3 regions of the Pantoea sp. RCC30.1 genome follow, and region 1 is predicted to be linked to each of the others. Evidence: predicted binding sites of a transcription regulator. Region 1 holds the regulator's gene; each other region holds the start of a gene.
The links. The regulator CRP, encoded in region 1, controls carbon source genes, mostly activating them, when cyclic AMP is high. The targets are predictions, from matches to a motif close to ATGTGANNNNNNTCACAT.
Positions count from the first base shown of each region.

Region 2: a site for CRP is predicted at 1,972-1,989, ahead of AC2LB6_RS07660 (iron-containing alcohol dehydrogenase). Genes of this name have one in related genera too.
Region 3: a site for CRP is predicted at 1,940-1,957, ahead of ompW (outer membrane protein OmpW). Genes of this name have one in related genera too.

Region 1 is NZ_JBXUHX010000004.1:199,896-204,213, forward strand. Features, by position in the region: gene argD (bifunctional acetylornithine/succinyldiaminopimelate transaminase) at 1-45, shown strand, start outside; gene AC2LB6_RS06110 (YccS/YhfK family putative transporter) at 47-2,122, opposite strand; gene crp (cAMP-activated global transcriptional regulator CRP) at 2,180-2,812, opposite strand; gene AC2LB6_RS06120 (OsmC family protein) at 3,116-3,520, shown strand; gene AC2LB6_RS06125 (phosphoribulokinase) at 3,786-4,318, opposite strand, start outside.
Region 2 is NZ_JBXUHX010000006.1:75,887-80,204, reverse strand. Features, by position in the region: gene AC2LB6_RS07665 (dihydrodipicolinate synthase family protein) at 1-701, opposite strand, end outside; gene AC2LB6_RS07660 (iron-containing alcohol dehydrogenase) at 713-1,861, opposite strand; gene dtnK (D-threonate kinase) at 2,049-3,308, shown strand; gene AC2LB6_RS07650 (D-threonate 4-phosphate dehydrogenase) at 3,301-4,281, shown strand; gene AC2LB6_RS07645 (DeoR/GlpR family DNA-binding transcription regulator) at 4,288-4,318, shown strand, end outside.
Region 3 is NZ_JBXUHX010000002.1:281,266-285,583, reverse strand. Features, by position in the region: gene AC2LB6_RS03925 (septation protein A) at 57-596, opposite strand; gene AC2LB6_RS03920 (YciC family protein) at 648-1,382, opposite strand; gene AC2LB6_RS03915 (YkgJ family cysteine cluster protein) at 1,410-1,826, opposite strand; gene ompW (outer membrane protein OmpW) at 2,077-2,712, shown strand; gene AC2LB6_RS03905 (BON domain-containing protein) at 2,761-3,075, opposite strand; gene trpA (tryptophan synthase subunit alpha) at 3,225-4,028, opposite strand; gene trpB (tryptophan synthase subunit beta) at 4,028-4,318, opposite strand, start outside.

The DNA of each region.
Region 1 (4,318 bases):
ATGAGCCGCTTCGCCACCGCCGTCGGCAAAGTGCTTAACGGCTAGCTTAGTTTTTACGTAAGCGTCTGATTAGCCAGCGGCCATGTTGTGGTCGCTGGTTCCACGCCAGCGATGAAATGGTGTACATCACGCTCAGATGATCGAGAATGCGTCGTACATGTTGCTCCACCACCGTGATCGGTCCCTCGCTGATATTCTCCAGGTCATCCAGCAAATTCACCTGTGAGCTTTCACCATCATATTCCAGCCGCTGCTGACATCGCTGCAGCGCGATTTCACAGGATTGCAGATAGCGTTCAGCCAATGCGGTCGTCAGCATGGTGTGCTCACGCGCCAGAATCGTTATCGCATTGATATGCTCGACAATAAACTGGCTGTGCGTGACCCAGAGCCGCATATCACTCAGGTAGCGGGAGTTGAACGCGGGTTCCTGCATCGCCTGATTTAGTGAGTTAAACAGCGCATTATGCGCCTGATTAACCTTCACGCGCTGATAAGCCAGTTTCTCCGATGACTGTTCGTCGCCCAGTAACAGCCGCAGCGCATCCTGATAGGTTTCCAGCGCGTCATGGGCATTCTGCCGCAATAAGCCGCTCTGCCACTGCGGCCACAGCCACAGCATCCCGCCAAAGGCAATCAGACAGCCCATCAGCGTATCCATCAGTCGCGGCAGCAGGAACTGCGCGCCGTTCAGCGACAGCAATTGCAGCGAGTAAACCGCCGTGACCGTAAATCCAATCATCGACCAGCCATAGAACTGGCGGGTAAAGCGATAGCTGATAAAGGTTATCGCCAGCATGATCAGCAGCACTACCGACTCCGGCACCGCCATGCGCAGCGTCGCGGCCGCGATGACCAGACCAGCAAAGGTGCCCAGCGCCCTATGCTGGATGCGGACACGGGTGGCGCTGTAGCCGTTCTGGCTGACGAACATAATGGTCATCAGGATCCAGTAGGGTTTGGGGATGTTGAAGAATAGCGCCAGCGCGCTGCCCAGCATCAGCATTACCGCAAAGCGACCGGCAGTGCGCAGTGCCGACGAGCGAAACGAGAGATAACTGCGCAGCGCCGGTAACAGCGGCAGACGACGCTGGCGATCCGCCATCAGATCGCGTTGATACAGCGGTTTCTGGGTGCGCAGGACACGCGCAATGCGGTTGAAGTGGTAAAGGCAGAAGTTACCCACCGGATTGTCGGGATGCTGATGGGCGATCTTCTCCAGCGCACCGAGCTGTTTATCCATCGCAAAGCGATCGGGGAGCTGGTGATAAAGGATGTTATCCGCCAGCACCCGCAGCCGGGCAGAGATGGTTTTGGCGTTCCAGCGGATCACCGCTTCGGCATGGCTCTGTTCGACCAGCTTCTGCACCTCTTCCGGCCGATGCAGGCTGACGGAGATATGCTCCTGCAGATCCAACGCCACCTGAAAGGCGCGCGTCAGCCTCTTATGGCTGTGATCGCGGCTTGCCGACAACATGTGCATCTGCTGATAGCAGGTGTTGATCAGATCGACCACTTTCTGCTGACGAGCCAGCAGCGGCGGCAGCGCCTTTTCCGGATCGGTGAGCTGCGTGAGCAGGGTATATTTGGCGTCGCAGTAGTTAGCCAGCTCACGATAGATCAGGCTGAGGCTCTCGCGCATCGGCTGCTCTTTCCACAGCCAGAACCAGAACCAGTTGAACAGCCCATACCAGAGCGTACCGCCGATATAGAGCAGCGGGGTGACATAGATGGGCATGCGGCCAATCAGGCTGAGGGTGAAGATGGCGGCGATAAGGGTGCCGGGCAGCAGGCGGCCATGCAGCGGGCTGATTTCACCGGTGACGCCCAGCAGCAGAGGCATAGCGAAGAGGATCAGCGGCAGTGGAATCGCATGCAGGGTAAGCCACTGAATCAGAAAGCTGCCGAGGGCAAACAGGCTGCCGCCAACAATCAGGCGTTTGAAGAAGCGTTTGTGTGGGGTATCCAGACCGGCGATGTTGCAGCAGGCGGGCACTAACGAGAACAGCAGACCTTTTTGCAGGTCGCCAGCTAGCCAGCCCAGCGCTACCGGCAGACAGAGCACCAGCGTTTGCCGCAAAGCGTAGTTAACTTCAGGATGGTAAATGATTCGACGCCACATCGGCCCAACACAAACAATAACGGCGTGATGTTGCCATCACGCCGTGGGTGACAGGAATTAGCGGGTGCCGTAAACGACGATGGTTTTGCCGTGTGCGGAGATCAGATTCTGATCTTCCAGCATCTTCAAAATACGGCCCACGGTTTCGCGTGAACAACCAACAATCTGGCCAATTTCCTGACGAGTGATTTTAATTTGCATACCGTCGGGATGCGTCATGGCATCTGGCTGCTTCGCCAGGTTGAGCAGGGTCTGTGCAATGCGTCCGGTTACGTCGAGGAAAGCGAGGTTACCCACTTTTTCAGACGTGACCTGCAGGCGACTCGCCATCTGCGCTGAGAGTCGCATCAGGATGTCGGGGTTAACCTGGATCAGCTGACGGAATTTCTTGTAGGAAATCTCCGCCACTTCGCACGCGCTTTTCGCACGTACCCAGGCGCTGCGCTCCTGGCCTTCTTCGAAGAGGCCAAGCTCACCAATAAAATCGCCCTGATTCAGGTAGGAAAGAATCATCTCTTTGCCTTCTTCATCTTTAATCAGAACCGCGACGGAACCTTTCACGATGTAGTAAAGCGTTTCTGCTTTTTCACCTTGGTGAATCAGCGTACTTTTGGATGGATACTTGTGAATATGGCAATGGGACAGGAACCATTCGAGTGTAGGGTCTGTTTGCGGTTTGCCGAGAACCATTCGCTATTATCCTCTGTTGTAATCGTGCCCAAAATACAGGGGGCAGTTTTCCCTGTCAGGCGGTGAAAGCTTCAAGCGTTTCCATTTCAGGAAATTATTCGGGCCGCATCAGGCGCAGTGCGCATCATTCTTCCCGGCTTCGCCATCGGGTGACGAAAAATATTTTCAGCACTGTTTGTAGCACAGCTTTTGCCGACTGTCTTCTGTTGTCTCGCTTCAGCTAAGAGTGGATTTCTCTGGATTGCTGTTTACCAGGCGAAAGCGTACTCTTGCGAGAAAACTGCGTATTCCGGAGCAAAAATCATGCAGGCAAGAGTGAAATGGGTAGAAGGGCTGACATTCCTCGGAGAATCCTCATCCGGCCACCAGATACTGATGGATGGCAATTCGGGTGATAAAGCGCCCAGCCCAATGGAGATGGTGCTGATGGCGGCTGGCGGATGCAGCGCGATTGATGTGGTATCAATTCTGCAAAAAGGCCGCAACGATGTGGCTGATTGTGAAGTAAAACTGACCTCAGAACGTCGTGAAGAGGCGCCGCGAATCTTTACGCACATCAACCTGCATTTTATCGTGAGTGGTAAAGCGCTCCAGGATAAAGCGGTCTCACGCGCGGTGGATCTTTCTGCTGAAAAATATTGCTCTGTGGCCATTATGCTGGGTAAAGGTGTGACGATTACGCATAGCTATGAAGTGATTGAGCTTTAGTAGCCGCAAGGGTCATTGCCGACCTGCTAACTTCACTTCCAGTATCTGATGCAGGTTGCTTTAAGACTGTGCCTGCGCAGGAAACCGGGTCAGATCGGAAAGTCGTTTAAGCCAATCCCTGGCCGCTCGGCCCGCGCCTTCCCTGGCGCGGGACGCTTTCCTCTTCTGGCCCGGTTCCCTGCGTGTTAAGCTTTTTCGCTGCTGTCAGATTCATCCTGCATTGGCATTGGCATTGGCATTAGTCTGGAAAGGCCCTTTTGACCTCTTACTCTATCCGTTTACCTTCCATCAGCCGCTTCACCAGAGGCCCCATGATCAACTCCATCGCCAGCCCCATTTTGCCGCCCGGCACGACCAGCGTATTGATATGCGAGATAAACGAACCCTGAAGCATCGCCAGAAGGTAGGGGAGGTCGATATCGTCCAGCGCCTGAAAGTGAATCACCACAAAGCTCTCATCCAGTGAAGGAATAGCGCGGGCAGCGAAGGGGTTTGAGGTATCGACGGTCGGGACGCGCTGAAAGTTGAGGTGAGTGCGTGAGAACTGCGGCGTGATGAAGTTGATGTAATCCTCCATCGAGCGCACCACGGAATCCATTACCGCTTCACGTGAATGACCGCGCTCGCCAGTGTCGCGCACCAGCTTCTGAATCCACTCCAGGTTAACAATCGGTACCACGCCCACCAGCAGATCGACCTGTTCGGCCACGTTGTGCTGCGCCGTCACCACGCCGCCGTGCAGTCCTTCATAGAAGAGAATGTCGGTGTTCTGCGGCAGCGGCTGCCAGGGCGTAAAGG
Region 2 (4,318 bases), on a different contig from region 1:
TGCGAACCGGCAATGTCTCCAGCGCTGAAGCGCGCCCAGATGGCGTTAATCGCCTCGGGTGCCACGTTTGCCAGCCCGGAAATGGAGGCGGAGCAGCCATCAACGAATCCCTGATGAATCAGCGAGTCGGGGCCGTTGAGCACATCAAAGCCCTCACAGTCGGCGGTGGCCTGCAGGAATCCGCTCAGACTTTCATAGCTGCCTGCTGAATCTTTAATGCCGATGATGTTCGGGTGTGCGGCCAGCGTGCGGACGGTCTCTGGCTGCAACGCATTGCCGGTGCGCGCCGGGATGTTGTAGAGGAACAGCGGCACCGACAGCGCATCAGCCACGCGCTCATAGTGGTCGATCAGCTCCTGCTGTTTCAGCGGCACAAACCACGGTGTGATCGCTGAGACGGCATCTACGCCAAGGTAAGCAATCTGTTTGCCGAGCCGGATCGTTTCACGGGTCGAAATCTCCCCGATATGCGCAACCACCGGTGCCCGGCCGTTAACCTCATCGACGCAGGTGGTGGTAACCGCGATCTTCTCCTGCTCATTCAGCACAAAGAATTCGCCGTTGGTTCCGCCACAGAAGATGCCGTTTCCGGCGTTGATCTGGCGTCTGACCTGCTCACGCTGCCTCACCGGATCAAAGGCACCTTCACGGTCAAAGGTGGTGACGATGGCGGTCAGTACGCCGTTTATTTTCTTTTTCATGACAATCCTCATTACGCCTGGCAGGAAGGAAACAGCGTCAGGTAGATGGCGCGCACATCGTCGGCGGTGACCGCCATCGGCACGTTTTTCATCAGACGCTGAACGTCGAGTGCGGCTTCCACTAACCCGGGCAACTGATCCGGGCCGATGCCCAGCGCTTCCAGGCTGGCAGGCAGCTCCAGTCTCGCCACCAGCGCGGTGAAATAGTCGACCAGCGCGTGTGATTTTTCTTCATCGTTCAGACGAAGGCTGGCATCGGGCAACAGGTCATAGGCCTGAGCAAACTTACTCACTGCGGCCGGACGGACAAAACGCATGCAGGGTGCCAGCAGAATGGCGTTGGCGACGCCGTGTGGCAGGTGATATTTGCCGCCGAGCGGATAAGAGAGGGCATGCACCAGATGCGTACCGGCGTGGGCAATCGACGCGCCGCCATAGTAAGAGGCCCAGAGCATCTCCAGCCGCGCCTGTAAATTCTCAGGTTCGTGCAGAGTGGTTTCGAGATTAGCGAACAGCTTCTTCATGCCAGTCAGCGCATAGTTGTCGCTGACCGGGTTGGCCACGTTGGCGGTGAAGCACTCAATCAGGTGGCAAAGCGCATCAATGCCGGTTGAAGAGGCGATGTGCGGCGGCATGCTGGTGGTGAGTTCCGGCACCAGTGCCACCACATCGGGCAGCATCACCGGTGAAATAATGCCGACTTTGGTTTCTTTCTCCGGGATCGCCAGAATCGCATTGGGCGTCGCTTCTGAGCCGGTACCGGCGGTGGTGGGAATCAACATTGAGCGGGTGCGGCGCTGCGGCTTTTCGCCGGCCAGCAGGGCATCCAGCGACGGTGCACCATCGATGCACAGCACTGACAGCAGCTTCGCCACATCCAGCACGCTGCCACCGCCGATACCAATCACCATGTCGACCTGGCGCTGGGAGAGCGTCGCGATAATCGCGGCTACATCATGCTGGCTTGGCTCAGGCGGAACGCTGTTAACCACGCTGATGCGCGGAATCTGATCGCGGAGTTGACCCATCAGCGCCTGTACCGCCGGAATCGCCTCAATGTTCCGGTCCGTCACCACCACCGCTGTCGATATTCCCTTCAGCAGATAGCGCATGTCGTTTAACGCCTGATAACCGCTGATCACCGTGCTGTTAATGTTCATTTCATACCCTTATTTCTGTCATGTCTGAGCAAATGATTAATTTTGCTCAGCGCAATGCGAAGTCAGTCACCCTCTGTGGCTAATTTTATAAGGCATATCGATTTCGATTAATTTGAACTTGCTCACATATAATCAATCATGATTGAATATAATCAATTGCAGTAGCAATAGCCTGACAGGAGTGAGGATGGGCTCATCAATATGGAAAACCCCGGTGCTGGTCATCGCCGATGATTTCACCGGTGCCAACGATGCTGGTAGTGGACTGGCACAGGCCGGAGCCCGTGTACATGTGCTGTTTGGCACCGGGACATCGCTGCCAGACGAGGCGGCGGATGTGCTGGTGATTAGCACCGACAGCCGGGCCGTGAGCGCCAGCCGGGCCGCAGAGCGCGTCACTCAGGTGGTGCAGTTCTACGCGAAACAGCTCCAGCAGGGCTGGTTGTTTAAAAAGATCGACTCCACGCTGCGCGGCAACGTCGGCGCTGAAACGACGGCTGCGCTGCGCGCCAGCGGCAAAAAAATGGCGCTGGTGGCACCGGCCGTACCGCGACTGGGCCGCACCACACGCGACGGCAACGTGTGGGTCAATCAGCGTTTACTGACAGACACCGAATTTGCCAGCGATCCCAAAACCCCGATCCTTAGCGCCCGCATCCTCGATCAGATGCAGATCGACGGCACGGAGATCGATCTCCCGACGCTGCGCAGCGATCGGCTTGATGCGGTATTAGCGGCGGCGCAGGGCGTGGTGGTGGTGGATGCCGAAACTGAGGCTGACCTGGCGCGACTGATAACCGCTGCGGCGCAGCTGAGCGAGACGCCCCTGCTGGTGGGGGCCGCCGGATTAAGCGATGCACTTGGCGCTGCGCTCTCTGTTCGTCCGTTGCGGCCCGTGCTGGCGGTGGTGGGATCGATGAGCAGCAGCGCGGAGCAGCAGATCGCCACGCTGCATAATCAGCGCGCCGTTGAGGTCGTAGATGTCGATATCCGGCAGCTGTTTCAGCAGCCCGCCTGGCCTGAGCGTGATCGATGGATTGAGCAGGCGGCCACCGCACTGCGTGCCGGTCGCCATACGGTGATCCGCACCTGCCAGCATGCCTCTCAGCGACACGAGATCGGGCATCTCTGCCAGCAGCACCGCGTGACGCGTCAGCAACTGGGCGAGGCGATCTGCGCATTGCTGGGCGAAATGACCTTTAGCCTGTGCCGGACACAGCTGCCGCATGCGCTTTACCTGTCGGGAGGCGACGTGGCGATTGCCGTTGCCCAGGCATTGGGGGCCAGCGGTTTTAACATTCAGGGTCTGGTGGCGGGCTGTGTGCCGTACGGGGTTCTGCTTAACAGTAAATTTACTCTGCCGGTGATGACCAAAGCGGGTGGCTTTGGTGATGAAAATACCCTGGTAGCAGCCATTGGTTTTATTGAGGAGAAGTCGAGTGAGTAAAATTATTGCGATCACCATGGGTGATCCGGCAGGCATCAGCCCGGAAATCATTATCAAATCGCTCTCTGAAGGTGAGCTGAATGGCATTCCTGCTGTGGTGATTGGCTGTGCCAGTACGCTACGTCGCATTATGGCGATGAACATCACGCCACAGACCGAGCTGCGGGTGCTGGACCGGGTGCAGGATGCGCGGTTTGCGCCCGGCATCATCAACGTGATTGATGAGCCGCTGGCCGATCCCGACGCGCTGAAACCTGGCGTGGTGCAGAAAGAGGCGGGAGATCTGGCGTGGCGTTGCGTAAAGCGTGCCACCGAACTGGCACTGGCGGGAGACGTGCATGCCATTGCCACCGCGCCGCTGAACAAAGAGGCGCTGCATGCGGCGGGCCATCTCTATCCGGGTCACACCGAACTACTGGCGCACCTTACCGACACCAAAGATTACGCCATGGTGCTCTACACCGATAAGCTCAAAGTCATTCATGTCACGACCCATATTGCACTGCGTAAGTTCCTCGACACGCTGAACCAGACACGCATCAAAACCGTGATTGGTATGGCGGACACCTTCCTGCGTCGTGTCGGTTACAGCGCGCCGCGCATCGCCGTGGCGGGCGTCAATCCGCATGCCGGTGAGAACGGACTGTTTGGCGATGAGGAGATCACCACCGTCGCCCCGGCGATTGAGGCGATGAAAGCGCAGGGGATTGATGTCTACGGGCCTTGCCCACCGGACACGGTGTTCCTGCAGTGTCAGGATGGACGCTATGACATGGTGGTGGCGATGTACCACGATCAGGGGCACATCCCGCTTAAACTGCTGGGCTTCTATGATGGGGTGAACATCACCGCAGGCCTGCCGTTTATCCGCACCTCAGCTGACCACGGCACGGCATTTGATATCGCCTGGACAGGTAAAGCGAAGTCTGACAGCATGGCGATCTCTATTAAACTCGCGATGCAGCTCGCATAGGGATATATGAAGGGACAGAGCCGTCTTGACCAGATTA
Region 3 (4,318 bases), on a different contig from region 1:
TTCCACTTTTTATGCAGGTGAATGCTAAAAAAATGCCCGGCGAGCCGGGCAGATGATTATTTTTGTTCCTGCTGCGGCATCTGTCGCCAGATGTAAAGCCCGCTGAGCAGGGTAAACAGTAAGGTCAGACCGGAGAGACCGAACACTTTAAAGTTAACCCAAAACGCCTGAGATAACCAAAATGCAACATAGATGTTGACCAGGCCGCAGATCAGGAAGAACAGCGCCCAGGCGACGTTGAGCCTGCGCCAGACTGAGTCGGGCAGCTGCAGCTCTTTGCCAAGCATGCGCTGAATCAACGTCTGCTGCATGAAAAACTGGCTGTAGAGCAGGGCGGCGGCAAACAGGCTATAGATCACTGTGACTTTCCACTTAATGAACTCATCGTTGTGGAACACCAGCGTCAGGGTGCCAAAAACGGCAACCAGCACAAAGGTGAAAATCGTCATCTTTTCCAGCTTGCGATAGAGCACCCAGCTGACAACCAGCGCCAGGCCGGTCGCGACAATCAGTGCGCCCGAGGCGACAAAAATGTCATACAGCTTGTAGAAAATGAAAAAGACCACCAGGGGGAGAAAGTCGAGTAGCTGCTTCATAGTTTTTCCATTCAGAGTTGGCTGCAAATGTGCCCGGAGGCACACCGTCAATCAACGTAACAGCATATAGAGCCGATAGAGATAGATAATCAACATCGCTGAAACCACATTGCCAGCCGCAGTGAAAATCACCGAAGAAACATTTAGCGGTAATACTGTCAGCGATGAGAAGAACAGCATCACTATCACTTTAGCCAGCAGCCAGAGCAGAATAGCGGGGGCAATCAGCCTCACATTCTTCCACGCCATTCGCATGCTGGCACGCATCGCGGCAAAGACGCCCATCTTCTCACTGGCGACCATCACCGGTGCCAGCGACAGCAGCATCGTCAGGAGAATGCCTGGCACCACCAACACCATAAAGCCCAGTTGCGCCACCAGCGTCATCAGGAAGGTGAGCAGCAGCAGTTTTGGCAGCAGCGGCGCTGACGCACCAATCGCTCGCAGCGCACTGATACGCTGGCCGGAAGAGACCATCGGAATCAGATAGAGCATTCCGCCAAGCAGCAGCGTATTCCCCATCAGCGCCGCAAAGGTGCTGGCCGCCGAGGCGCGCAGCAGCACCTGCTGCTGTTCCGGTGACATATTCTGCACCATCTCAAATAACGAACTGGCACTGTCGTCGCCCTGTTGCAGGATGGCCATCTGATCGGCGCCGGGTGTCAGCACATGCACCAGCATGACGGTGACAAAAGCGGCTAGCAGCGACATCAGCAGCACTGTAGAAAGTTGATGGCGCGCAAAATTTCCTGTGTCACGGTATAACGAGCTTGCCGTGATAGACATGTACTCTCCTTGAAGGAACCGGGTTAATTAACCCGGCGATTGTACATGTTCTGGCAGCTCCGGGGCACCCGGCAGGGCATAACTTTCTGTAATATGAGGTAAAGAGGGATCAAAAAGGGCAGGAAGACCATAACGCGCGCGGGCACGATCGCAGGCTTCATTATGGATACCCGCTTCACCGGACAGCGTAAACTCCCGACAGGGTGACGGACGCTGTTCATAGATACCGCAGGAGACACAGCCGCCAACTTCGCCCTGCAGTGCAACGCAGCGGGGCGCTGCACTGTTAGTGCCACGCATATTGCGCATTAACAGGCTGAGCGGCTCGGTTAATTCGGTCGGCACCGGGCCGCCCGCATCATCGGCTTCAGCCCAGTAAAATGAGACGCGGAAATGGGCGCAGCAGGCGCCACAACTGACACAAGGGTTAGATATCTCACTCATTTGATCACCCGCCCCTCCCAGGGCATCGAACCAAAATCAACAATGAAGATAAGCAACATAGAGCTGGCAAAATTATTCAGCAAGGGGAATTTTGCTGCGACAGCATGAGCCGAAATTGATCTAAATCAATTCATTGTTTTATAGGCACTTTATCTGAAGGGTACAGAGTGCAATTTTCTGTAAATCACGTTAAATAATTGCCAGCAAAAAAGCGATGACGTTCGCGACTTTAACATTATGCAAAGGAGTGATGATGAAACTGGCAAAATGCGCGATGCTGCTGGCTCTGGCTTTGCCCCAACTGGCAATGGCCCACGAAGCGGGCGACTTCTTTATGCGGGCTGGCAGTGCCACCGTCCGTCCTACCGAAGGTTCCGATAATGTGCTGGGGATGGGCGAGTTCAGCGCCTCCAACGACACGCAACTGGGTCTGACCTTCACCTATATGGCAACGGACAACATTGGTGTCGAGTTACTGGCGGCCACGCCATTCCGTCATAAAGTAGGCCTCGGCCCAACCGGCACACTGGCCACCGTGCGCCAGTTACCGCCAACCCTGATGGCGCAGTACTACTTCTTTGACAGCAAGAGCAAAGCGCGTCCTTACATCGGCGTGGGTATCAACTACACCACCTTTTACGATGCCGATTTCAACCAGACGGGCCGCGATGCGGGCCTGACCGATCTCAGCGTCAAAGATTCCTGGGGTGTGGCGGGTCAGGTCGGTCTGGATTACCAGATCAACCGCGACTGGATGCTGAATGCGTCGGTGTGGTACATGGATATTGATACGGAAGTGAAGTTCAAAGCGGGTGGTGAACAGCAGAACATCAACATGCGCATCGATCCGTGGGTCTTCTTCTTCGGTGCGGGTTACCGCTTCTGATGAGAAAAAGGCCGCTGAATAAGCGGCCTTTTTTTGTCTGTTACGACGTTATTTGATCTGCATATTGTTGACGACTGCCTTCACGCCTGGCACGCTGCGCGTAACCTGAACGGCACGATTAGCCATTTGTGGTGATGAAACAAAGCCGCTCAGCTGAACTTTACCTTTGAAGGTTTCTACGTTGATTTCAGTTGATTTCAGCGATTCATCTTTCAGCAGCTCACCTTTAACTTTTGTGGTCACCACGGTGTCATCAATATAGCCACCGGTTCCCTCTTTGGTTGCGGTTGGCGCACAGGCGCTCAGTGTCAGCGCAACAACGCCCGCCAGTACAGCACCTGTCAGCAGTTTAACGAATTTCATTGCTTTCTCTCCCTGTCACAAATTGGATGCGACGTTACCGTAACGGCGCATTGTCATTGTGGTGCAGATTTTGCAAAAAGGGCAAATAGCGGAATGAAAAAAAAGGAAACAAATCATGCCTTATCGCGTGATAAGGCATGATGGCAGAATTAACGGCTGGCGGCTTTGAGACGGCTGACAAAACTCTTCAGTTCGCTCAGCATTACTTCAGGTTCTGCATGGTGCTTTTCAATGATTCTGACAATGGCAGAACCGGAGATAGCTCCCGCGGCACCGGAAGCGATCGCTTCTTTGACCTGTTCAGGCTCTGAGATCCCAAAGCCCTGCAGCGGCGGCGCGGCGTGGTATTCACGCAGCTTGTCGATCAGATGCTTCAGCGGCAGGCTGGCGCGGTTTTCAGCACCGGTAACGCCCGCGCGTGACAGGAGGTAGGTGTAACCGCGGCCGTGCGACGCAATCTCACGCAGCAGTTCATCGCTGGCGTTAGGTGGACAGATAAAGATAGGCGCCACGCCATGGCGCAGAGCCGCCTGACGGAAAGGCGCAGACTCTTCAACCGGCACATCCGCCACCAGCACTGAATCAACACCGGCTTCTGCACAACGGGCATAGAACTCATCCACGCCGTTAGTGAAGACCAGGTTGGCGTACATCAGCAAACCAATCGGCAGCTCCGGGTATTTACGGCGGATAGTCGCCAGCATCTCAAAACACTGGCTGGTGTTGGTGCCCGCCGCAAAGGCACGCAACGTCGCGTTCTGAATGGTCGGGCCATCCGCCAGCGGATCGGAGAAGGGAATACCCAGCTCCAGCGCATCGGCGCCACCGTCAACCAGCGCATCAATCACACGCAGTGAAAGCTCAGGGGAAGGATCGCCCAGCGTAACAAAAGGAACGAAAGCGCCTTCGTTATTCGCTGACAGACGGGTAAAAAGTTGATTGTAACGTTCCATCAGATTTCTCCCTGCGCTGTCAAAATGTCATGAACGGTGAAAATATCTTTGTCGCCACGGCCAGATAGGTTGACCACAATCAGTTGCTCTTTTTCCGGCTCAGCGTGAATCATCTTCATGGCGTGTGCCAGGGCGTGAGACGACTCCAGCGCCGGAATAATCCCCTCCGCACGGCACAGGAGTTTAAAGGCATCCATTGCTTCGTTATCGGTAATGGAGACATACTCCGCACGACCGATGCTGTTGAGGTGCGCATGCTGCGGACCCACCGATGGGAAGTCGAGACCAGC